Regions from separate parts of the Thiomonas sp. OC7 genome, predicted to be linked through region 1. Evidence: riboswitches for the same ligand, from Rfam matches in the RefSeq annotation. Region 1 holds a riboswitch; the other holds the start of a gene.
The links. Region 1 has a riboswitch for thiamine pyrophosphate ahead of thiC (phosphomethylpyrimidine synthase ThiC). Riboswitches for the same ligand answer to the same signal wherever they lie in the genome.

Region 1 (11,993 bases):
TGTGGTTGCCGCCGGCCTGGCTGCTGCGGCTGGCACAGCGTCTGCCGGCCGAGCCCGGTCTGCCGTCGCTGGCGCAGAGTCTGGAGCGGCAACTGCTCAAGCCCGACACCCTGCGCGCCATGCGTCTGGACAGCCTGATGTCAATGGCGCTGATGACGTGCAGCGTCTGGCTCTACGGCACGCACGCCTGGATGCTGCTGCTGGCGCTGCTGGGCCGGGGGCTGCTGATTTCGCTCACCGACAACGCCTATCACTATGCGACCCCGCTGCACGCCCCCGGCGATGATGTGCGACAGGCGCGCCAGCTCGATCTGCCGCGCTGGGCCTCGGCGCTGATTCTGCACTTCAACTATCACGCCACCCATCACCGCCACCCGGCGCTGCCCTGGAGCAAATTGCCCGCGGCGGCGAGTGCGCAAGACCGGCAGTTTGCCCAGCCCTATGTGCGTGCGCTGCTGCGCCAGTTGCGTGGCCCGATTGCGCTCAAGGAAACGCCGGGCCGCCCCAAGTTTTCTTGTCCACCTCGCAGCTTGCAAGCTGCTCGGATTCGGCTCCGTCCAAGCTGCCGCAGGGCAGCTTGGAGCCGCGGGCCTCATCCCCCACGGGGGTCGGCGAGCCGACCCTGGGGGCGCTGAGCAGGCGTTGCCGCGAAACCGCGTTCACACGCCCTGATCTCCCGGCGCTACGCTGAATTGCTCGGCCAGAAAGTCGAGCAGCGCCCGCACTGCGGGCAGCAGCCCGCGGCGCGATGCGAACACGGCGTGAATGATCTCGGGCCGTGGAGCCCAGCTGGGCAGCACATGGGTGAGTTGGCCGCTGGCAAGCTGCGCCTGCACCATCATCAACGGCAGCTGCACGATGCCCGCGCCCGCCACCGCGGCCTCGCGCAGCGCGGGCATGCTCGACGACACCAGGCGCGGTTGATGCCGAACTGCGGCCTGCGCGCCTTCAGGGCCGTGCAGATCCCAGGTCTGTGTGATGCCGAGCTGGCTGCTCAGAGCCAGGCTGGGCAGCCCGGACAGGCTGGCCGGGGTCTGCGGCATATGCGTGCGGGCGAGCAGGGCGGGGCTGGCCACCAGTACCTGCACCCGCTCGGCAAGTGTTCGCAGCACCAGATCGCTGTCGTCGAGCGGCGGGGGGCGAACGCGCAGGGCCACGTCGATGCCTTCAGCCACTACGTCCACGCGCCGGTTGGTGGCGTCAAGCTGCAACTGCACCTGCGGATAGCGCACCAGGAAGGCCGCGACCATGCCCCCGACTTGCGCATCGAGCAGGGCGACGGGGCAGGTCAGGCGCACTGCACCGCAGGGCTCGGCGTGGGTGCGGGCTATGGCTTCTTCGGCCGCATCGGCTTCGACCAGCATGGCCTTGCAATGGGTGTAGTAAGTCTGTCCGAGTTCGGTGACCACGAAGCTGCGGGTCGAGCGCTGGATCAGCCTTGCGCCCAGTTGCGTCTCCAGTCGCGCCAAGCGACGGCTCAGTTTCGATTTCGGCAGGCCGAGCGCACGTCCGGCGGGTGCGAAACCCCCGTGTTCCACCACTTGGACAAAGTAATACAGATCATTCAAGTCGCGCATCGGTTTATTGTTCCATTTGTAGAACGATGAAGGCAAAATTTGCGACTACCGAACGTATCGTTCCACCCATATTCTTTAGCCATCGCGGGGCTGGGCCCCGGCTTACAGGAGAAACAGCGTGAAAACCCTTCAAGGCATTTACAGCAACCCGCGCCAGCATTGGGTTGGCGACGGCTTTCCGGTGCGTTCACTGTTCAGCTACAGCAGCCACGGCGTGCAGCTCAGCCCCTTCCTGCTGCTCGACTACGCCGGGCCGACGCAGTTCGCGCCCGGCACGCAGCCGCGCGGCGTGGGCGAACACCCGCATCGGGGTTTCGAGACCGTGACCATCGTCTATCAGGGCGAGGTAGACCATCGCGACTCGACCGGGGCCGGCGGGCATATCGGCCCGGGCGACGTGCAGTGGATGACGGCCGCAGGCGGCATCCTGCATGACGAGTTCCATTCCCAGGCGTTCACCGAGCGAGGCGGCACGCTGGAGATGGTGCAGCTCTGGGTCAACCTGCCCGCCAAGGACAAGATGTCGCCGCCCGGCTATCAGACCTTGTTGAACGCCGACATTCCCGACGTGGCCTTGCCCGACGCAGTAGGGCGGGTGCGTGTGATCGCCGGGACGTATGCCGACCACCGCGGCCCCGCACGCACGTTCACGCCGATGGACGTGTGGGACGCGCGGCTCAACGCGGGCGCACAGACCCGCTTCGACATCGCCGCGGGGCGCACGCTGGCGCTGGTGGTGCTGCACGGCGCGGTGAAGGTGAACGGCGATGCGGTGGTGCGCTCGGCACAGTTCGGCTTGCTCAGCCGTGAAGGCGACGGCATGCTGGTCGAGGCCGAGGACGACGCCACGCTGCTGTTGCTCAGCGGCGAGCCGATCGACGAGCCCATCGTCGGCTACGGTCCGTTTGTGATGAACACGCAAGCCGAGATTCATCAGGCGATGCAAGACTTCAACAGCGGCCGTTTCGGCCAGATTGCGGCGTAAGCGATCGAGTTGGCGGGGCTACGCCTATACTGTGCCTGAGCTTGTCGGAGCGCCGGGCGAAATTCCCGGCTGAGACTGCGTAACGCAGAATCCGCTGAACCTGATCGGGCTAGGAAGTGCGCCGCGAGTGCGCTTCCAACCTGCGGAGGGAACAAGGCGCCGGTGCGACGGCAGGCATTCATCCATCCCCGGAGGAACCATGTCTGCACTGCCCGAATCCCGCTACAAGGTCGATGCCCCTGAGCTGACCGAGCGCATCACCCGTACCCCCTTCGCCGCGTCCAGCAAGATTTATGTGCAGGGCAGCCGTGCCGACCTTCGCGTGCCCATGCGCGAGATCAAGCTGGCCGATACCCCAGCGGTATTTGGCGTGGAAAAAAATCCGCCCTTCGCGGTCTATGACACCTCAGGGCCCTACACCGATCCGCAGGTGAGCATCGACCTGGCGCGCGGCCTGCCCGCGCTGCGCTCGCCGTGGATTGCCGAGCGCGGTGACACCGAGCGACTGCCCGCCTTCAGCTCCGACACCACGCGCCGCCACAACGCCGACGCGGGTCTGGATGCGGTGCGCTTTCCGCAGTTGCCGCTGCCGCGCCGCGCCAAGGCCGGCGCCAACGTCAGCCAGATGCACTACGCGCGCAAGGGCATCATCACGCCCGAGATGGAGTTCATCGCCATTCGGGAGAATCAGCGGCAGGAAGAAATGCTCGATGCCGGACGGCTGAAGCAGCACCCCGGCCAGCATTTTGGCGCGAACATTCAATCGCGCATCACACCGGAATTCGTGCGCGATGAAGTGGCGCGCGGCCGTGCCATCATCCCCAACAACATCAACCACCCGGAGAGCGAACCGATGATCATCGGCCGCAACTTCCTGGTGAAAATCAACGCCAATATCGGCAACTCGGCTACCACGTCGAGCATTGCCGAAGAGGTGGAAAAAATGGTCTGGTCCATCCGCTGGGGCGCCGACACGGTGATGGATCTGAGCACGGGCAAACACATTCACGAGACCCGTGAGTGGATTCTGCGCAACTCGCCCGTGCCCATCGGCACCGTGCCGATCTACCAGGCGCTGGAGAAAGTCGGCGGCGTGGCCGAAGACCTCACCTGGGAGCTGTTCCGCGACACCCTCATCGAGCAGGCCGAGCAGGGCGTGGACTACTTCACCATCCACGCCGGGGTGCGTCTGCCCTTCATTCCGCTGAGCGCCAAACGTGTCACCGGCATCGTTTCGCGCGGCGGCTCGATCATGGCCAAGTGGTGCCTGGCGCATCACAAGGAGAGCTTTCTGTACGAACACTTCGAGGATATCTGCGACATCATGAAGGCCTACGACGTGGCGTTCTCGCTGGGTGACGGCCTGCGTCCTGGCAGTATTGCCGATGCCAACGACGAAGCGCAGTTCGCCGAGCTCGACACCCTGGGCGAACTCACGCAGATCGCCTGGAAGCACGACGTGCAGACCATGATCGAAGGCCCTGGCCATGTGCCCATGCAGCTCATCAAGGAAAACATGGACAGGCAGTTGGAGAAGTGCGGCGAGGCGCCTTTCTACACGCTCGGCCCGCTGACCACCGACATCGCGCCCGGCTACGACCACATTACCAGCGCCATCGGCGCGGCGATGATCGGCTGGTACGGCACCGCGATGCTCTGCTACGTCACGCCCAAGGAGCACCTAGGCCTGCCCGACAAGCAGGACGTGCGCGACGGCATCGTCACCTACAAGATCGCCGCGCACGCGGCCGATCTGGCCAAGGGCCATCCCGGCGCGCAGGCGCGCGACAACGCGCTCTCCAAGGCGCGCTTCGAGTTCCGCTGGGACGACCAGTTCAACCTCGGCCTCGATCCGGAAAAGGCCAAGGAGTTTCACGATGAAACCCTGCCGAAAGACGCCTTCAAGACGGCGCATTTCTGCTCCATGTGCGGGCCGAAGTTCTGCTCCATGAAGATCACGCAGGAAGTGCGCGAGTACGCCGCCAAACAGGGCGTGGATGCAGAGCAGGCCGTCGAGGTGGGCATGGCGGAAATGTCAGCCGAATTCCGCGCGGGAGGCAGCGAGGTCTATGTGCACGCCCCGCTGCCGGGCCGCCCCAAGGCGGGGCGTGCCCCCTCGGGGGGCGGCGAAGGCGGAGCCGCAGCAGGGGGGGCGTTGACTCCGTTGCCGGGTTCGCGGGCTCCTGCGCCGCAACAGCAGGAGAACTGAAGACATGACGCGGACTGCTGAAGTGGTGATCGCGGGGGCCGGGCTTGCTGGTCGCCTGCTGGCGTGGCGTCTGCTCAGTGCAGGCGTGCCGGTCACCCTGGTCGATGCACGCGGCCGCGATGATCGCGACCATGCGGCCGGGGTGGCTGCCGCCATGCTGGCGCCCTATGCCGAGCTGGTGGTGGGCGATGCCGATCTGTTCGCGCTCGGCGAGCAGTCTTTGGCGATCTGGCCGCAATGGCTGGCCACGCTGCAGGCGCAGACCGGGCAGGCGGTGGACTTTCACCACGAGGGCTCGCTGGTGGTCGCGCACGCGCCCGACTACCCCGGTCTGGCGCACTATGCCGACCTCATCCGCTACCGCCTGCCTGCCGACAAACGCGACGCGGTGCAAAGCCTGGACGGACCGGGCATCGCCGAACTGGAGCCCGAATTTGCCGGACGTTTCAGCCGCGGTCTTTGGCTGCCGCTCGAAGGCCAACTCGACAACGGGCAATTGCTGCAAGCCCTGCAAGCCGCCATCGAGCAGGCCATGGCGCGCGTGGGCGGGCAGTGGCTCGATCGCACCACTGTGCAAAGCGTGCAGGCCCGATCGGTACACACCACCGACGGCACGCTGATCGAGGCCGATGCGGTGGTGGACTGCCGCGGCGTGAACGCGGCTTGGCCGGGCGTGCGCGGCGTGCGCGGCGAAGTGCTCACTGTGACTTGCCCGGCGGTGAGCCTGCGCCGTCCGGTGCGGCTGATCCATCCGCGCTACATGCTCTACATCGTGCCGCGCAGCGAAGGGCGCTTCATCATCGGCGCGACCGAACTGGAGTCGCAGGACACCGGGCCGATCACCGTGCGCTCCATGCTCGAACTCGCCAGCGCGCTCTACAGCGTGCATCCGGCGTTTGGCGAAGCGCGCATCACCCGCGTGGCCACCAGCCTGCGCCCCGCAACCGACGACCATCAACCCGTGTGGGCGCAGCGCGAGGGAGTCTGGCAATTGAACGGCTTCTATCGCCACGGCTATCTCGTGGCTCCGGCGATGGTGCAGCGGGCCGAGCGCGATCTGTTGGCTCAGCTGCGCTCGCAGACCGTGGAGTCTCTTGGATGAACACCCCCACCAATCTTCAAATCTCTTCGGGCCTGTCGTTGCAAATCAACGGCGAGCCCGTGCAAACTTCCAGCGCCACGCTGGCCGACCTGCTCACCGAGCGCGGCTACGACGCCACACAGGCTTTGGCTTGCGCGGTGAATCGGCATTTCGTGCCGCGCACCCTTTGGGCGCAACAGATCCTGCAGCCGGGCGACGCCATCGAAGTGGTCAGCCCCGTGGTGGGAGGATGAAATGGATCTCGCCAACATGAATCAGACGGCTTCTCCCGCGCTACCCCACTGCGCCGTGCTGAGCCAGCCCGACCCTTTGCAGGTTGGCGGCGTCAGCCTGAACAGCCGCCTGTTTCTGGGCACCGCGCGTTATCCGGCGCCCAGCGTGCTCGCCGGGGCCGTGCAGGCCGCGCAGGTGGAGGTGCTCACCGTGTCGTTGCGCCGCCTCGCTCCAGAAAGTCAGTCCGGGCAGGCGTGGTGGCAGCGCATCCGTGAGATGGGGCGGCATCTGCTGCCCAACACCGCCGGTTGTCACTCTGCGGAAGAAGCCATCACCCTGGCGCAGATGGCGCGCGAAATTTTCGGCACCCACTGGATCAAGCTCGAAGTCATCGGCGACGACTACACCCTGCAGCCCGATCCCTGGGGCACCGTGGCCGCCGCGCAAACTCTGGTGCGTGAAGGCTTCGCCGTGTTCGCCTACACCACCGACGATCTAGTCACTGCACTCAAGCTGCGTGACGTCGGGGTCGCCGCCATCATGCCCTGGGCCGCGCCCATCGGCACCGGCGCCGGGCCGCGCAACCTGCCCGCGCTGCGCACCCTGCGCGAGCGCCTGCCCGACAGCGTGCTGGTGGTCGATGCCGGCATCGGCGCACCCCACCATGCGGCGCAGGTGATGGAACTGGGCTATGACGCTGTGCTGGTGAACACCGCAGTGGCCGAGGCCGGCGACCCGGTGGCGATGGCCCGCGCTTTTACACTGAGCGTGCAGGCCGGCCGCTTGGCCCACCGCGCGCTGCCCATGCGCACGCGCGAAGTGGCGCAAGCCTCCACGCCCATGGTGGGCGTGCCGTTTTGGCATCAGGGGAGTTGAGCGCGTGAAAAAAGGACGTCTGGAAGCCTTCAGCGATGGCGTGTTCGCCATCATCATCACCATCATGGTGCTGGAATTGAAAGTGCCGCACGGCGAGCATCTTGACGCTCTGCTGCCGCTGTGGCCGGTCTTTCTCAGCTATGTGCTCAGCTTTGTCTATGTGGGCATTTACTGGAACAACCACCATCATCTGTTCCAGGCGTGCGACCGGGTTTCGGGCGCGGTCTTGTGGGCCAACCTGCACCTGCTGTTCTGGCTCTCGCTATTCCCTTTCGTCACCGGCTGGCTGGGGGAAAACCACTTTGCCGCGCTGCCTGCTGCGGTGTACGGCATCGTGCTGCTGATGGCTGCGATGGCCTATTGGATTCTGCAAAACACGCTGATCGCCGCGGAAGGCGAGCGATCGGTGCTGCGGCGCGCCTTGGGCCAGGACTGGAAGGGCAAGCTCTCGCCAGTGCTCTACCTTGCAGGCATCGTGGTCAGTTTTTGGCAGGCCGGGGCGGCGCTTGCGTTTTATGTAGGGGTGGCGCTGCTCTGGCTGGTTCCTGACCGGCGGATTGAAAAAACGCTGCGCTAAGGTTTAGCGTTTGGCGCCGCGGCTGTAAAACACCACGCTGTCCTTGAAAGCCGTGCTGTGCAACCCTTGGGCGAGCCCGCTGGCCTGCCAGCTTTGCAGCCGCTGGCGCGACACCCAGATGGCCACGGTCTTGCCTTCGGCCCGGGCTCTCAGCAGCACGTTTTCGTCCACGCAAGTGTTCTGCCGCCTGTCGTCCCGGCAGCCGAACCAAAGGTCTTCGCTGGTGCTGTCGATCACGAACAAATGAGGGACGCCGTAGAACAAAAGCGATGCGTCGTGATCCTCGAAGGTTTGCCAGGAGAACCACACCGTGTCTGCGGGCAAGAGTCGATGCATGACCTCGGCGACCTGCTTTTGCGAGATCTCGGCCGTTTTAGCGAAAGCGAGCTGTGCGGAGAAATCCACCATGATCACCGCGCTCAGGCTGAAGACCGCCAGACCGAGGGCCAGCCTGCGCGACCACAGCAGCGCGCCGCCGATGAACGCCGCCAGCGCAACTCCGATGACCAGCGCGGGCAGCCAGCCGAATTGCGCTGCGGGCAGGCCAGAGCGCAGCAATTCGGCCTGCAGCGGCGGCGTGAATGTCAACGCCCAGAGGCCCAGCGCGGCCATGCCGAACAGCAGCGCCCCCAGCCCAAGGCGACGGGGCAAGGCGGCGGCGCCGTCGTCACCGGCCCGTAGGGCCGCCTGCAGCCGCACACCCAGCCACCAGGCGACCAAGGGCACCACGGGCAGGAGGTAATACGCTCCCTTGTCGCTCGCAGAGCTAAAGAAAACGGTGAGGATGATTGCGGTGTTGCGCGCCCAGCGCGCTGACGCGGTGGCCGTATCGTCGCCGCGCAAGCGGGGCGCAAACGCGGCGAGCACGGCGAGCAGCGGCGTCCACTGAAAAAAGCCGATCAGCAGCTTGGGGCCGTAGTACCACCAAGGCCCATGATGAAAATCATCCGGAATGCGGGTGCCCAGAAACCGGCCGATGGTTTCGTTGACAAAGAAAAACCAGCCAAAACCCGGCAGGATGCGCAGCGCAGCCAGATGCCAGGGGGCGGCAACCAGTACGAAAAGGGCGATGGCCCAAGGATCGAGATAGAACTTCAGCAGTTCGCTGCGCTTCCATGCGACGGGGGCCGCCAGCAGTTGCACCAGGGCGACCAGGCCCAGCAACAGCAGCGCCTCCGGGCCTTTGGTCAGCGTGGCGAGCGCCACCGCAACAGCGGCGGCACGCAGCCAGACCCGCTGCCGGCGCTCCACCGCGAGCACCAGCAGAGCCAGGGCGGCCAGCCAGAAAAACACCATCAGCGGATCGAACAGGATGTAGCGGGCGACCAGCACATAGCCCAATGCCGTGCCGGTGACCAGCGCGGCGAACCGGCCCGCAAGCGGCGCGGACACCGCCCGGCCCAACACGATGCACCCGAGCACCGTCAGCCACGCGGCCACGGCGTCGGGCAGCCGCGCCTGCCAGGCCCCGGCGCCGAAGGCCTTGAAGCTCAGCGCCATCAACCAATAAAGCAGCGGCGGCTTTTCGATGTAGGGAACGCCGTCGAGATGGGGGATGATCCACGATCCGCCATGCGCCATCGTCAGGGCAATGCTGGCATAGAGCGCCTCGTTGGTGTCGCGGATGGGGGCGGCACCCAGACGCCAGAACAGGCTCGCCGCTGCAATCAGCAGCACAAGGCCATCAACCAGAAGACTGGTTCGCCACCGCGCATCGGCGTGCGCCGCGATCCGCCCTGGCTTGTGAGCAGTCGCTGCGGGCGAGGCTGCGGCTTGTGGGGTCGAGCAATGCAGGGAGGTGCTGTGACGCATGAAAAGCGAATTGCGAATGGAGTTTGGCAAAGAGTTTGGCAAATTGGCCTATGACCGCCAGGAGCCTGTCGGGCGTGTAAGCGCCACATTTTCGTGAACACATGCGCTCGTGAAAATGAACAGCGGATGACGATTTCGTCATCCGCATTGCCCCCCCGGAGGCAGCGAGCTGTGAACGCCCACAGAGCGATGGCAGGCGCTGCCCGGGTGCGCGCTCGTCTCAGTCGCCGCCGCGGTCGTCTTCTCCATGGCGACGATCCCAATGCCTGTGATCGCGCCTTTCTCCGCGGTATTGGGGTCCGGGGGCGTAATAGGGCGGCGGTGCGGCGTAATAGACCGGAGCCGGGACATATTGCACCGGTGGCGCCACATAGACCGGCTGCGGCGCCACCGGGTAGGCGTTGCCGACGTTGGCGATCAGCCCCGGCACGCCGATGGCCAGTGACCAGAGTGGGGAGTCATCCGCATGCGCGGCGGGAAGCGCGACGACAGTGCTCAGCGCGATTGCCGCCAGGGTTTTTGCGAACAAATGAGGCAAGCGGGGGTGGGAGTTGGTGGTTTGCATGATGGGATGAACGGTTCGGGTTGGAAACGGGTTGACGGGCAGATGGATATTTCGCGTGAAGGCGCGGTGGAGGACATGTCGGGCGTCATAGCGTCGACCGCACGGCGGTTGGCTGCCCCCAGAAAAACCCCTGTCCCCAATGCACGCCGAGGTCGCGCAGCCACTGCAGCGCCGTCTGGCTTTCCACGCCTTCGGCGATGGTGATGAGGTTCAGGTCTTGCGCAAGCTGGAGCAGGTGGCGCATCACCTGCTCGCCCTTGGCCGTGCGCAGGCCCGTCTGCACCAGGCTTCGGTCCAGTTTGAGATAGCGGATGGGCAGGGCCAGCAGATAGGGGAAGGCACTGTGATTGCTGCCGAAATCGTCGAGCGCCAGTTCAAAGCCCAGATCGAGCAAGGGCTCGAGGTTCGCAAGAAGACGGGCCGGATCGGTGTCGAGATTGCGCTCGGTGATTTCCAGCACCCAGGGTGTCTGGCTTGTATCGGCGCCGCTCTGCTTCTGCCGCCAGTGCCGGTGCTGCTGCGCGAGCTTGTCCATGCAGGACGGCTCTGCCAGGAACGCGCTGGAGCAGTTGAGGAACAATTTCCCCGGGGCTGCCGCGAACGGTACGGGCTGACAGGCGGCCATGGCTTGCGCGGTGATGACAGCGTCGATGCGCGGCTCGATGCCTAATTTAGCGGCCGTGCCGATGAACGCCTCCGCCGTCACCACCCGCCCTTGCGGGGTCAGCAGACGCGCCAGCGCCTCCTGGCCCATCGTCTGCAGATCGTCCAGACGCAGGATGGGCTGATAGGCCACGCGCAGCCGCTGTTCCTGCAAGGCCAGCCGCAGTTGGGCGCGCGGAAAGGCGTCGCTGCTGCTGGCGGCGTCCAGCCGCTCCCGCACCCACTGGGCCTGAAGGAGGGAGTCTGCAGTAGACAAGGCCGACGGTGCGATGAACTCTGGCGCACCCATGATCAATGGTCCTGATGGGCGGAATTTTCCTGCAGCGTATCCAGCGGGTTTTCGTTCATCACGAACAGGCCGTTGGAGGCTGGCGTCGCGGTGCTGTAGATCATGTCCTTGGCACCCATGACATAGAACATCTGGCCGGTGAAGGTGCTGCTTTTTCCGGAGGGATTGGACTGGGTGATGGTGACGCTGGGAGCCTTCAGGATGTAGGGCGCAGTGCTGGTGTTGTTGAGGGAAAAATTGCTGAAGCCCACGCTGGCGCCGGGATTGAAATCGTCGTCGCTGTAGTTGTGTCCATTCCCGCTGGGTAGAGCCTGACTGAGATCAAGCCCTGCGGTCTGCGGCATGACGCATGCGCCGAGCACCAGTCCTCCTACTGTGGCGCCCGTCCCCATGAGGCGCACGCCAAACATGCCGCTGTTGCTTCCACAATTCACTCCGTCGCTGCGCTGAGAACTGTATTGCGCGATTTGCGCCCAACCCGGCTCACTGTTCTGCGGCACCAGCACCGCATCGAAGCGGGTAAGTACGCCGCCCGACTGGGTGCGGCCGCCCATGCGCAGGCCATAGCCGACGCTGGCGCTTGGGACGCTGGCGGTCGATGAAGCGCTGCTCGCAGGCACACTGGGGCTGGGCGCAGGCGCCGTGCCGCCGACGACAAAGCCGCTCGGCAGCAGCCCGGCCTTGCCGGCCAGCACATAGGTGTTGCCTTGGCCGTCATTCACCGTCAGGGTCATCAGATTGCCGACGATCACGCCGGTCACAGTGCCGCTGCCGTCCGCCGAGCTGAGGTTGCCGTTGGCGTCCACGCTGACCAGGGTGTTGAGAATGCCAGGTGGCAGCGTTGTGCTCTGTGTGGGAATGGATGCAGCGGATGCGGCGGAAGCCGGCGGGGTCGGCAGCATGGGCAGGGCGCTCATGCCCGATTGCGCCAACACGCCCTGCAGGCTGTAAGTGCCGGGGGCCACGGCAGGTGCGCCTTGCTCCAGCACGTCGCCGAGGTCAAGCTCAGGCGCCCAGCGTTCATCTGACGAGATGTACTGCATCAGCGACTTGAGGTTGCCGTCGCAACTCGAACCGAGCGTGGTCGACGCCGAGTTCAGCGCACTGGCCGCGTTGTTGGACAGC
Region 2 (11,993 bases), 2.7 Mb from region 1:
GCCAACGCGCGGCGCGGCGCGATTCGCTCGGGCGCGTCAAACTTGAGGTGGATGGCGGTCAGTCTAGTGGCAAGATCGTGGCCGAGCTGCAAGGCGTCAACAAGGCCTATGGCGACCGAGTGCTGGTGCGCGATTTCTCCGCCACGATTCTGCGTGGCGACAAGGTCGGCCTCATTGGGCCCAACGGCGCGGGCAAAACCACGCTGCTCAAGCTCATTCTGGGCGAGATCGAACCCGATAGTGGCACCGTGCGGCAGGGAACGCGCTTGCAGATCGCCTATTTCGACCAGATGCGCGCCGTGCTCAACCTTGACGCCACCCTGGCCGACACCATCAGCCCGGGCAGCGAATGGGTTGAGGTGGCCGGGCAGCGCAAGCATGTGATGAGTTATCTGGGCGATTTTTTGTTCTCGCCCGCGCGGGCCAACTCGCCGGTCAAGTCGCTTTCAGGGGGGGAGCGCAACCGTTTGCTGCTGGCTAGGTTGTTCGCCCGCCCGGCCAATGTGCTGGTGCTCGACGAGCCGACCAACGACCTCGACATCGACACGCTGGAACTGCTGGAGCAGTTGCTGCAAGACTTTCCCGGTACCGTGTTTCTGGTCAGCCACGACCGTCGCTTTCTCGACAATGTGGTCACCAGCACGATAGTGAGCGAGGCCACGCCGGAAGACCCTGGCCGTTGGCGCGAATACGAAGGCGGCGTCTCCGACTGGCTCACCCAATCGCAGCGTGCCCGTGCGTTGCAGGCGCAGCTGAATAAATCGGCCGCAGGCGGGGCGGACAAGCGCGGCGCGGCGCCAACCAAATCGGCTCAGGCACAGCCGTCCATTCCCCACGTACCGGCCAAGCGCAAGCTGAGCTACAAGGAACAGCGCGAGCTGCAGGAACTGCCCGGCCGCATAGCCGCCCTGGAGGCGGAGCAGAAATCGCTTTCCGATCAACTGGCCGACCCGGCGAGTTATACCTCTTCCACGATGCGTATCAGCGAGATGCAGGAACGTTACGCGCAGATCGACGAAGAACTGCTCCACGCCCTGGAACGCTGGGAAGTGCTCGATGGCAAGTGAGAGATTGTGAACAAATCCGCCATGACCGAAAACGAACCCAGCGCGCCGTTGTTGCAAAACGTCGATTTGCGCACCGACCCGCAGGCAGCCGCTTACATCAAGCATGAGACCGTGCAGGTGCAATTCGCCGTCGATTCCGGCGAATTGATCAGCCGCGAAGGCCCCAATCGTTACGCAGCGGGCGATGCCATCATCACCGGCGCCACCGGCGACCGCTGGAGCGTGTCGCGCGCCCGTTTCGAAGCGCGCTACCAAGCCCTCGCGCCGACGTTCATGGGGCAGAATGGCGCTTACATCAACCAGCCCATTCCCGTTCTGGCGCGGCAGATGCCCACACCGTTTCGCATGACCCGCAGCGCTGGCGGCGATCTGCTGCGCGGCAACCCCGGTGATTGGCTGCTGCAATACGCGCCAGGCGATTACGGCGTGGTTGAGCAGGGACGGTTTGCGCAGGTTTACCGGAAAGTCGCGCCTCCTTGAGCGCCCCCAGGGCTGGGCTGTGCCCAGCCCGCCCCCCGTGGGGGTCAAGGAAACTTGGGGCGGCCCGGCGTTTCCTTGAGAAGGCCGACTGAGCTGAATCAGGGTTTCGCTGCGCCGCCCGGCCCCATGCCGCCGCCAGGGCCCATGCCTCCGCCGCCAGTACCCATGGCGCCACCTGAGCCCATCCCTTGATGCATGCCTTGCGCCGGGGGCGCATCAGGCAGCTTGACGCCGCGCTCCTTCGCACGTTCCTGCATCAGCTTGTGATGTTCTGCCCGGATCTGTTCCCGCTGCTCTGTGGTTTTCGCCTCGCGCATTTTGAGTCGGTATTCACGACGCTCCTTCTGCGTCATCAACTGGCTACCGTAAATGGTTTCCTGCTTTTGGGTTTGAGCGTAGGCAGAAGTTGCGGTCAGCCCTCCACCTGCGAGCAGGATGCTGAGAGACAAGGCAGTCAAAAATGGCTTGGTGGCAATCATGGCACTCTCCTGAAAAAGTTTTGAGTCAAGGTTGACTCGCAGTCAGGCTAGGCGTTTGCGGAACACGCGGATTGATGCACGTCAATAATTTGAGGCGTGCAACTTCAGGGCCGATCAAGCGATTGCGCGAGCACGGAGCGCCGCCGCTGCGTTCGTTTCGGTACCCAGCGCGGCGGGCTTACTGATCATGAGGTTTCGTGAGAAATGGTCCGCCCTTCGCATAGGCTTCACGCTCGAATCGGTTGGCGAGGTAGGCATCGCGCCCGCGCAGGGTTTGCCACAGGCTCTCCAGCAAATAGGCGGGCCCGAAAAATGGGCCCCAAAGCTCGTATTGCCGCACATGCACGCGTTCGTGAGCGCGCAAGCGCTGCATGGCGGGGGCGTCGACCGCGAGGATGACATGCCCCAGAGTGAGGGCGACGAGGCGATGGCGGTTGGGCAGGCGCTGCATCCAGCGGCCCAGTTGGCCTCCCGTGCATTCCAGGGTGTGGCCGCTGCGGCGCAGCCGGGCGCCCAGCGCACAGGCGGGTAGGGCGGCGAGCAGGCCGAGCACCGAATAGGGCGCGGCCCAGAGCAGGCGTGCGGCCAAGGTCAGGCGGCGAGTGCGGATCGGGCGCATGGGTGGACACGGGTCAGGGGCATAGCTTAGCCGTGCTCCGGAGCTGTCGCGGTGCGGCTCGCAGGCGTCATCCTGCCTACAATCGACGCCGTGTCGCAATCCTGCGGCGCAACGCTGGGGGTGCGGGGCTGCGGCAGTAGGTAGCTTCGCTGAGAGAGTCCCTTTGAACCTGATTGAGGTCATCCTCGCGCAGGGAAGCAAGGTGGGCAGCGCGCGCTATGGCGCGCATGGCCCGGCCGGGTTTCTGCGCGAGCACGCAGAAATGGGCCATGGCAACACACACAACTTCAAGTGACGCGGCGCACGCGTCCAATGCCTCGGTTCCCGCGGCGGAACGCATTTTCACCTTCACCGATGCCGCCGCGCTGTGGTTCAGTCTGGGGGTGGGGCTGCTGGTCATGCAGGTGGGCGCGTATCTGCGTCCGGGCTTGAGCCTGCCGCAGGCGGCCGGGGCGATTGCGCTGGGGTCCTTGCTGGGCGCGGGTTTGCTGGCCTGGGTGGCGGGGATCGGCAGCCGGCACGGTCTGTCGAGTTCGGCGCTGATCGGGCGCACGCTGGGGCAGCGCTTCGCCATGCTGCCGGTGGCGCTCAATGTGGTGCAACTGCTGGGCTGGACGGCGTTCGAGCTGGTGATCATGCGCGACGGTACCCGCACCATCGTCGAGCAGGTGTTCGGTACGCGCGGGGCCTGGGTGCCCGTGGTGGCGACGCTGGCCTGGGGCTCGCTGCTGCTGGTGCTGGCCAGTGGGCGGATGATCGGGCTGGTGCGGCGCTTCGTCAGCCGCGCGGCAATGCCGCTGATCGTCGCTTCGCTGCTCTGGCTGAGCTATCAGTTCGGACTCAAGGCCTGGCAGCACGGCTTTGCCGCGCTGTGGGCGCAGCCGGGCGACGGTTCGATGAGCTCGCTAGCGGCGGTGGATCTGGTGATCGCCATGCCGGTGTCCTGGCTGCCGCTGGTGGCCGACTATGCCCGCTACGGACGCCACGCTGGCGCCACGGCGCGCGGCACCTGGCTCGGCTACGCCGCGGCGAACATCTGGTGCTACGCCCTGGGCGTGCTGGTCATCAGCGTGTCGCCTGCCGATATCGACATGCTCAGCACCTTACTGCTGGCTCAGGGCGGGCTGATTGCGCTGGGTTTCATTTTGGTGGATGAGGTGGACAACGCCTATGGCGACGTGCATTCGGGCGCGGTATCGACCAACTTCCTCAACGGCCGCTGGAGCATTCGTCGTATTGGCATGACCTTGGTGCTGCTGGCCACCGCGGCGGCGCTTGCGCTGCCGATGCACGCACTTGAGCCCTTTCTGCTCACCCTGAGTTCAATTTTCGTGCCGCTGTTCGGCGTGGTGATCGCGCAGCTGGCACCGGGTTTGCCGCCGCAGAGCAACTGGCGCTGGGGGCCGATGAGCGTGTGGTTGCTGGGCATCGGCGTGTTTCAGTTTGGCACGGTGTGGTGGCCGAATTGGGGCTCGGCCTTGCCGAGCCTGGCCTTCACATTGCTGGCGGCAGGTGCGCTGCGCTGGCGCGAGGCGCGGGCGCCCGCGGCGGCTTAGAGCGGCAGGCGCTTCGTCGCTAAAGGTGCGTGACCGTGGTTGAGCGGGCCGTGGCCTTGGCCGAGTTGCATGTCGGCTCCGGCGAGCAGCGCTTGTCGCACATAGTCCCGACCATGCGCCACGGCATCGGCCAGCGTTTCGCCCAGGGCGAGATAACACGCGATGGCCGATGACAGGCTGCAGCCCGTGCCGTGGGTGTTGCGCGTGGGGATGCGCGGCGCTTCCCAGCGCCGCACTTCTCCATCGGGCAGACGCAGCAAGTCGGTGAGCTGCGGGCCGGGCAAGTGGCCGCCCTTGAGCAGCACCGCGCGAGCGCCCAGCACGTGCAGCAGATTGGCCGTGTCTTCCAGCGCGTCGGCGTTTATGGTGCCCAGCCGCAGTAGCCAGGCGGCTTCGTCGAGGTTGGGGGTGATCAGCGTGGCGAGGGGAAAGAGCTCATCAACGAGCCGGTCCACGGTGGATTCGGTGATCAGCTTGTCGCCGCTGGTGGCGACCATCACCGGGTCGAGCACCACATGAGTGAAGCGATGGCGGCGAATGGCCTCGGCCACCACCCGCACCACGCCCACATCGTGCAGCATGCCGATTTTCACCGCATCCACACCGATGTCTTCGACCACGGCGTCGATCTGTTGCGCGAGCAATTCGGGCGGCAGCGCCTGAATGGCGCGCACGCCTTGCGTGTTCTGCGCCGTGATGGCGGTGATGGCCGTCATGCCATAGCAGCCCAGCGCCGCCATGGTTTTGAGGTCGGCCTGGATGCCGGCGCCGCCGCCGCTGTCGGAGCCAGCGATGCTCAGCACGCGGGCATAGCGCGCGACGGCAGGGGTGTCTTGCAGGGGTTCGGTCGCGTTCATGGATGGACGAAGGTGAGCGAGTCGGTGAGCTGGCGCAAGGCTTGCGCGGCGGCAGCGGGGTCGGGTGCGGCGCACAGCGCCCGCACCACGGCCAGGCCGTCGGCGCCTGCGGCCAGCACTTGCGCGGCATTGTTCAGATCGATGCCGCCTATGGCGATCAAAGGCAGATCGGTGAGGGCACGCATCGCCCGCAGCCCTTCGAGGCCGAGTGCGGGGGCGGTGTCTTGTTTGCTCGGGGTGGAAAACACCGGGCTGACGCCGAGGTAATCCACCGGCATGTCGGCCGCCGCGCGCACCTGCTCGGGGTTTTCGACCGACAGGCCGATGAGGGCGTGCGGCATCAACCGTCGCACGTCCTCGGGCGGCAGATCGCTCTGGCCGACATGCACGCCGTCTGCGCCCGCGGCCAGCGCCACATCGGGCCGGTCGTTGATGATCAGCGGCACCCCCAGCGGTGCGAGCAGGGCCTTGAGCGCGCGGGCGCGTTCGACGAAAGGCCGGGTGTCGAGCTGCTTTTCGCGCAACTGCACGCAGGTGGCCCCGCCCCTCACCGCTGCGGCGACCACGGCCTCAACGCCACGCGGGCCGCACAGGGCGGCGTCGGTGACCAGGTGCAGCCGCAGCACGGCCAGGGGCCAGCGACGGGCGGATTCAGTCATCGGTTTGCAGGCGCAGCAGGGCGTGGAAGGTTTCTGCGTCCAGAAGTTGCAGGCCGTCGAGCAGGGCGATTTGCAGCTGGCCGACGCCGCGGCCCTGCGCTTGCACTTGCGCGGCGGCGACTTCGCCGACCACACCGAGATAGGCCATCGCGGCGACGGTGGCGTGAAACGCGTCGGGCTGCGCGGCGCAGAAAGCACCGATCAGCGCCGTGGCTGAGCAGCCCACGCCCGTGACTCGGGTCATCCACACATGCCCGTTGGATAGGCGCACATGACGGCCATCGGGCGCGAGGATGTGGTCGGTCGCGCCACTCACGCAGACCACAGCGCCCAGGCGGGCGGCGAGCGTGCGGGCGGTCTGCACCGCGTCGTCCGACGCGGCGGCGCTGTCCACGCCGCGGGTGGCCGCCTCCACCCCGGCGACACTGAGAATCTCCGAGGCGTTGCCTCGCAACACCGTGGGGCTGCCTGCGGCGAGCAATTCGGCAACGGCGCGGTTGCGGTAAGGCGTAGCCCCGGCGCCCACCGGGTCGAGTACCACCGGAATGCCGCGTCCGCGCGCCGTCTGCAACGCCATGACCATGGCCTCGATCCACTCTGGCGACAAAGTGCCGATATTAAGCACCAGCGCCTGAGCGATGCCGGCCATGTCGCGAACCTCTTCGCGGGCGTGCGCCATCACCGGCGCAGCGCCCAGCGCCAGCAGGGCATTGGCGTTGTAATTCATCACCACGAAATTGGTGATGTTGTGCACCAGCGGTTGTTGCTGGCGCACGGCGAGCACATCGGCCCAGAGAGAGTCGGCATTAGGGGATGGCATGATTTTGAGCAGCGAAGTCGAGCCCCGATTATCGCCGTGCGCGGCGCGGCGGCAGGCCGTCAGGCGCGGTGATAGGGATGGCCGCTGAGCAGGCTGTGGGCGCGGTAAAGCTGTTCGGCCAGCAGCACCCGCACGAGGCCGTGGGGCAGGGTGAGGTCGGAGAGCCGCAGCAAGGTGTCGGCCTTCTGTTTAAGGCGCGGGGCCAGGCCATCCGCGCCACCGATGACCAGCGCGACGTCGCGGCCCTCCTGGCGCCAGTGCTGCAAGGCTTCAGCCAGCGCGGCGGTGGTGAGTCGCTGGCCGCGTTCATCGAGGGTGACGAGGCGCGCGCCCGCTGGCACGGCGGCCTCGATGCGCTGCGCCTCGCGTTCCATCACCGCTTCGGCACTGATGCTGGAGCTGCGCGCCTCTGCCTTGATCTCCTTGAGAAGCAGGGGCGTTTCGGGCGGCAGGCGCTTGGCGTAGTCGGCATAGGCTTCGTCCACCCAGCGCGGCATGCGCTGGCCCACGGCGAGCAGCCAGAGTTTCATGCGGAGCCCGACGGCGGGTCAGCCAGCCGCGAGGCGGTCAGGACGCCCGCTTTTTGGCCGCAACGCGCTTGGTCGGCGTTGGGGACGCGGCTTTCTTGGCCGCGGGGCGCTTGCCCGCAGCGGCGGTGGATTTGCGCGCGGCGGGTCGTTTGGCGGCAACCGGTGCCTCGGCGGGCTGCGCCCGCTTGCGGGCCGGAGCCACCGGGGCGGAGCGAGCGCCCGCAGCCGTGCCGACCACGCGGGTCACGCGTTTTTTCTCGGTGCCGGTTTCGCCATACGGCGAGGTGCGCGCGGGGGCGGTTTTCGCCGCGGCCTTCTTGGCGGCTGGACGCTTGCGGACGACGGTTTTGCTGGCCGCGCTCTTGCGGGCCGCGGTTTTCCGAGCCGGCGCCTTGGTGTCGTCTTCGGGCTTGTCGGGGCGGCTGTCCGGACCCTTGGCGGCCACTTTCGCGCCGACCCGTTTGGCGCCGCCGAGCTTGAGGTGAACCGGCTTGGCGCCCCACAGTTCTTCGAGCTTGTAATACGCACGGATCGCGGGCTGCATGATGTGCACCACCGCGCCGCCGCAGTCCACCAGCACCCACTCGCCGGTTTCTTCGCCTTCGGGATTGCGCACCGCGAATCCGGCGGCTTTCACGCTGTCGCGCACACTGCTGGCCAGCGCGCGCGTCTGGCGGTTGGACGTGCCGCTGGCGACGATGACCCGGTCGAACAGGCTGGTGAGTTCTTCGGTGTTGAACACCTCGATGTCCTGGGCCTTGACGTCTTCCAGAGCGTCGACGATGGTGCGTTGCAGTTTGCGGATATCCATGCTGATGAGTGCGTTATGAGTGCGTGTAAAGGCGATGTTGATCAATGTAGTGTGCCACAGCGGCAGGCGCCAGCCCGGCGAGCGATTCGCCTTGGGCGAGATGGCGGCGGATGCGCGTGGCCGAGAGATCAATCTCGGGCATGGACAGGCGGTGCAGGAGATGCCCGCTGGCGGCCAGGGCTTCAAGGAGTTGAGGCGGCGCCTTGTCGTCGTAGCCCGGTCGCCGCGCGGCGGCCAGATCGACCTCGGCCACGATGTCTTCCCAGCCATTCCAGGTCGGGAGGTTGCGCAACTGATCGGCGCCCAGAATGAAGGTGAACGCCGCGTCTGGATGCGCGGCGCGCAACTCGCGCACGGTGTCGATGGTGTAGCTCGGCCCCTGACGCTTGAGCTCGATGTCGCAGGCGCGCAGGCCGGTGCGTCCGGCGATGGCGAGATTCACCATGTCCCAACGCTGTTGCGGGCTCGCCGCCAGCGGGTCGCGCTGCCAAGGCTGCCCGGCGGGGATGAACCAGACAGCGTCGAGCGCCAACTCGCTGCAGGCGCTCTGCGCGAGCTGCAGGTGTGCGTTGTGAATCGGGTCGAAACTGCCGCCGAGCAAACCGATGCGCCGGGGCTTTGCCGAGGCGACGCCATTCATGCAGCGGCCCAATCCCGCGGCTTGAGAAAGGTGTCGTACAGCTGCGCCTCGGGCGAGCCCGCCTCGGGGTGCCAGTCATAGCGCCACTTCACAATAGGCGGCATCGACATGAGGATGGATTCGGTGCGCCCGCCCGACTGCAGACCGAAGTGCGTGCCGCGGTCCCACACCAGATTGAACTCGACATAGCGCCCGCGGCGGTAGGCCTGGAAGTCGCGCTCGCGTTCGCCGTAGGGCAGCGCGCGACGCCGCTCGACGATGGGCACATAGGCCGGCAGGAAGGCATCGCCCACGGCGCGCATCAGGGCGAAACTCTGCTCGAAGCCGCCCTCGTTGTAATCGTCAAAAAACACGCCGCCGATGCCGCGCGGCTCGTTGCGATGTTTGAGAAAGAAGTATTCGTCGCACCACGCCTTGAAGCGCGGATAGTGGTCTTCGCCGAATGGCGCAAGCGCGGTTTGGCAGGTGCGGTGAAAGTGGCGGGCGTCGTCTTCGAAGCCGTAATAAGGCGTGAGATCCATGCCGCCGCCGAACCACGCCACCGGCGCCTGGCCTTCGGGCTCGGCCATGAGCATGCGCACATTCATATGCACCGTCGGCACATACGGGTTGGTCGGGTGGAACACCAGCGAAATGCCCAGCGCCTCAAACGGCGCTCCCGCCAGCTCGGGCCGGTGCTGCGTGGCCGAAGGTGGCAGCTTGGGGCCGCGCACATGCGAAAAGTTGCAGCCGCCGCGCTCCAGCAGACCGCCAAACTCAATCAGACTGCTGATGCCCTCGCCCTGCAGCGGCGAGTCGGCGGGGCGCGTCCACGTATCGCGGCGAAAGGGCTGACCGTCCGCGGCTTGAAGCGCTCCGAGGATGCGGGCCTGGAGATCGAGAAGGTAAGAGCGGACCTGTTCGGTTTGCATAGCGGCGGTTTGCATGACGGTAAAGCCCGCGCCATGCGCCGGGCTCATTTCAGAAGGTCACAATTCTTTCACGATTACCGAGCGCCCGACGCGCAAAACAAAAGCCCAGGCGCTGGCCTGGGCTTGGGTGTTTGGTGGACCGAAGGAGGATCGAACTCCCGACCTCTGCATTGCGAACGCAGCGCTCTCCCAGCTGAGCTATCGGCCCGAAAAGCAAAATCATAACCGACGCCGGGAAGCGGGATCGATTGCCGGGGGTGGGGTGATTGGTAACGAACGGTATCTCAGGTGGTGAGGTGCGACTTCCCGGCCTACCATCAAGCCGTCATAAATCCGTATTCGAACCCGGTGGGGTGGGATGATGCGTTACGACGCTGCGGTGCTCGACCGCCAATTCAACAATCGTGAGCTGGTGCCCGACTGGGCCGATTATCTCGCGCGCTGGAAGCGCGACTCGCAGGAGGCGCGGTTGAACTGGCCCTGCCTGCTCGATCTGCCGTATGGCGATTCGATTGCGCAGACGCTGGACTGGTTCGCCCCGGCCGCGACGGGGTTGGCGCCCTGTCTGGTGTTTATCCACGGGGGCTGGTGGCGTTCGCTGGACAAGGCTGATCACAGTTTCATCGCGCCGCCGTTCGTAGCGCGCGGGGTGCATGTGGTGGTGGTGAATTACGCGCTTGCCCCCGGGGCGCCGTTGCAGCAGATCGTGGGCGATGTGGTGCAGGCGCTGGCGTGGGTCTGGCGACGGGCGGAAGACTTTGGCGTGGATCGTTCGCGCATCGTTCTGGCGGGGCATTCTGCGGGCGCGCATCTGGCGGCCATGATGCTGGCCTGCCGCTTCGATTGGTACGGCGACGATCTGCCGGCCCAGATTCCAGCGGGGGCTCTCGCGTTGTCGGGGGTGTACGACCTGGAGGCGGTGCGCAAGACGGCGTTTTTGCAGCGCGATCTGAAGCTCACGCAACATTCGGCGCGGGCGATGTCGCCGGCGTGGTTGCCTCCCGCCGGGCCGGCTGCGCTGGCCTTGGCGGTGGGCGCTGACGAGTCTGAGGCTTTTCACGCGCAGGCCCGGTTGATGCACCGCCACTGGCCCGGATCGGGCAAGACGCTGGTCGTTCCGGGCGCGCATCATTTTTCGGCGCTGGACGCGCTGGCGCAGCCGGGGTCTGTGTTGCACAGCCGTCTGTGGGATCTGATCGGGACGCGAGAGCGCGAGCGCGTGAGTGAAACTGCCGACGCTGCCAACACAGCGCAAGACCTCACTCCGGCCGATTGAGCCCGTCCTGTTGCGACTCCAGCACCCGCAACAGGCTGGAGGTGTCGTCCCGTCCCCAGCCGGATTGCATCAGCGCATCGAGCTGGCGCTGTACCTGTTCCAGTGCGGGCAGATGCAGCCCGGCGGCCTTGGCCGATGCGGCGATCAGGCCGAAATCCTTGGCGTGCAGCCGGGCTTCGATACCCGCGGCGAAATCGCGCTGCGCCATTTTCGGGCCCATCAGATCCAGCATGCGGCTGCCGGCAAAACCTGTGGAAATGGCGCCAAGCACCGCGTGGGCGTCCACGCCTTGCCGCGTGGCATAAAGCAAAGCCTCGGCGATGGCTTCGATGGTGACGACCTGAATGAGTTGATTGCAGGTCTTGGCCACCTGGCCGCTGCCGCTGGGCCCGACGTGGCGCACGTTTTGGCCGAGGGCGCGCAGCAAGGGAAGGGCGCGGGCGAAAACCTCGGCATCGCCGCCGACCATGATGCTCAGGCTGGCTTGCTTCGCGCCGTTCACGCCGCCCGACACGGGGGCGTCGAGAAAATGCAGCCCGGCGGCCTGCAGGGCCTGCCCGATTTCACGCGCGCCTTCCGGTGAGATGGTGCTGTGGTCGACGCACACCGCGCCGGGCCGTGCGCCGTGCAAAGCACCCTCCGGGCCGCAGAGCACGTTGCGCACGTCTTCGGTCGAGGTGACGTTGGTGAAAATGAACTCGGCGCCGCGCGCGGCCTCTGCCGGGCTGGTGCAGAGGTGAACGCCCAGCTCGGCCGCGGCAGCACGGCTGCTGTCGCTGCGGGCATAGGCTTTGGCGCTGCAGCCCAGTTGCAGCAAATGGCCCAGCATGGGCGCACCCATGGCACCCAGGCCGATGAAAGCAATTGAAGTCGTCATGTCGGACCAGTTAGAGTTTGATTTGCCTTTTGCTTCGCGGCCGCAAAATATCGGCAAAGGTGGACGAAAGGGCGAGCGGCATAAGCAAGGATAAGGAAGGCATAGGGGCCTTCTATAGCCTGAATTGAAAGTGTCCATTGGACGTTCAGGGACGCGTTCTCTACAGTGTGCACTGCAACATAAATGAAGGTAAAACCTTCTTTACAAGCTCGGCAACAGCCGAACGTCAACAGCAACCTCAAGGAGTTTCACATGTCTTTGATCAACACTGAAGTCAAACCTTTCAAGGCCACCGCTTTTCAGAATGGCAAGTTTTTCGACGTGACCGAGGCCAGCCTGAAGGGTAAATGGTCGGTCGTGGTGTTCTACCCCGCCGACTTCACCTTTGTCTGCCCGACCGAGCTTGAAGAC

Region 2: it holds a riboswitch for thiamine pyrophosphate, as region 1 does, so the genes downstream of both, BIO17B3_RS14905 (cytosine permease) here and thiC (phosphomethylpyrimidine synthase ThiC) in region 1, are expected to answer to the same signal.

Annotation. Positions count from the first base shown of each region.
Region 1 is NZ_LR131953.1:361,537-373,529, reverse strand. Features, by position in the region: gene BIO17B3_RS01790 (fatty acid desaturase) at 1-635, shown strand, start outside; gene BIO17B3_RS01785 (LysR family transcriptional regulator) at 660-1,577, opposite strand; gene BIO17B3_RS01780 (pirin family protein) at 1,696-2,562, shown strand; TPP riboswitch at 2,598-2,730, shown strand; gene thiC (phosphomethylpyrimidine synthase ThiC) at 2,762-4,771, shown strand; gene thiO (glycine oxidase ThiO) at 4,776-5,873, shown strand; gene thiS (sulfur carrier protein ThiS) at 5,870-6,106, shown strand; gene BIO17B3_RS01760 (thiazole synthase) at 6,108-6,962, shown strand; gene BIO17B3_RS01755 (TMEM175 family protein) at 6,967-7,539, shown strand; gene BIO17B3_RS01750 (glycosyltransferase family 39 protein) at 7,543-9,351, opposite strand; gene BIO17B3_RS01745 (hypothetical protein) at 9,572-9,916, opposite strand; gene BIO17B3_RS01740 (EAL domain-containing protein) at 10,002-10,868, opposite strand; gene BIO17B3_RS01735 (hypothetical protein) at 10,871-11,993, opposite strand, start outside.
Region 2 is NZ_LR131953.1:3,105,445-3,117,437, forward strand. Features, by position in the region: gene BIO17B3_RS14885 (ATP-binding cassette domain-containing protein) at 1-1,067, shown strand, start outside; gene BIO17B3_RS14890 (PGDYG domain-containing protein) at 1,089-1,547, shown strand; gene BIO17B3_RS14895 (hypothetical protein) at 1,646-2,026, opposite strand; gene BIO17B3_RS14900 (signal peptide prediction) at 2,205-2,645, opposite strand; TPP riboswitch at 2,752-2,858, shown strand; gene BIO17B3_RS14905 (cytosine permease) at 2,915-4,201, shown strand; gene thiD (bifunctional hydroxymethylpyrimidine kinase/phosphomethylpyrimidine kinase) at 4,198-5,058, opposite strand; gene thiE (thiamine phosphate synthase) at 5,055-5,717, opposite strand; gene thiM (hydroxyethylthiazole kinase) at 5,710-6,537, opposite strand; gene rlmH (23S rRNA (pseudouridine(1915)-N(3))-methyltransferase RlmH) at 6,597-7,067, opposite strand; gene rsfS (ribosome silencing factor) at 7,105-7,878, opposite strand; gene nadD (nicotinate-nucleotide adenylyltransferase) at 7,892-8,518, opposite strand; gene hemF (oxygen-dependent coproporphyrinogen oxidase) at 8,515-9,444, opposite strand; tRNA gene BIO17B3_RS14945 (tRNA-Ala) at 9,562-9,637, opposite strand; gene BIO17B3_RS14950 (alpha/beta hydrolase) at 9,788-10,705, shown strand; gene BIO17B3_RS14955 (NAD(P)-dependent oxidoreductase) at 10,689-11,582, opposite strand; gene ahpC (alkyl hydroperoxide reductase subunit C) at 11,835-11,993, shown strand, end outside.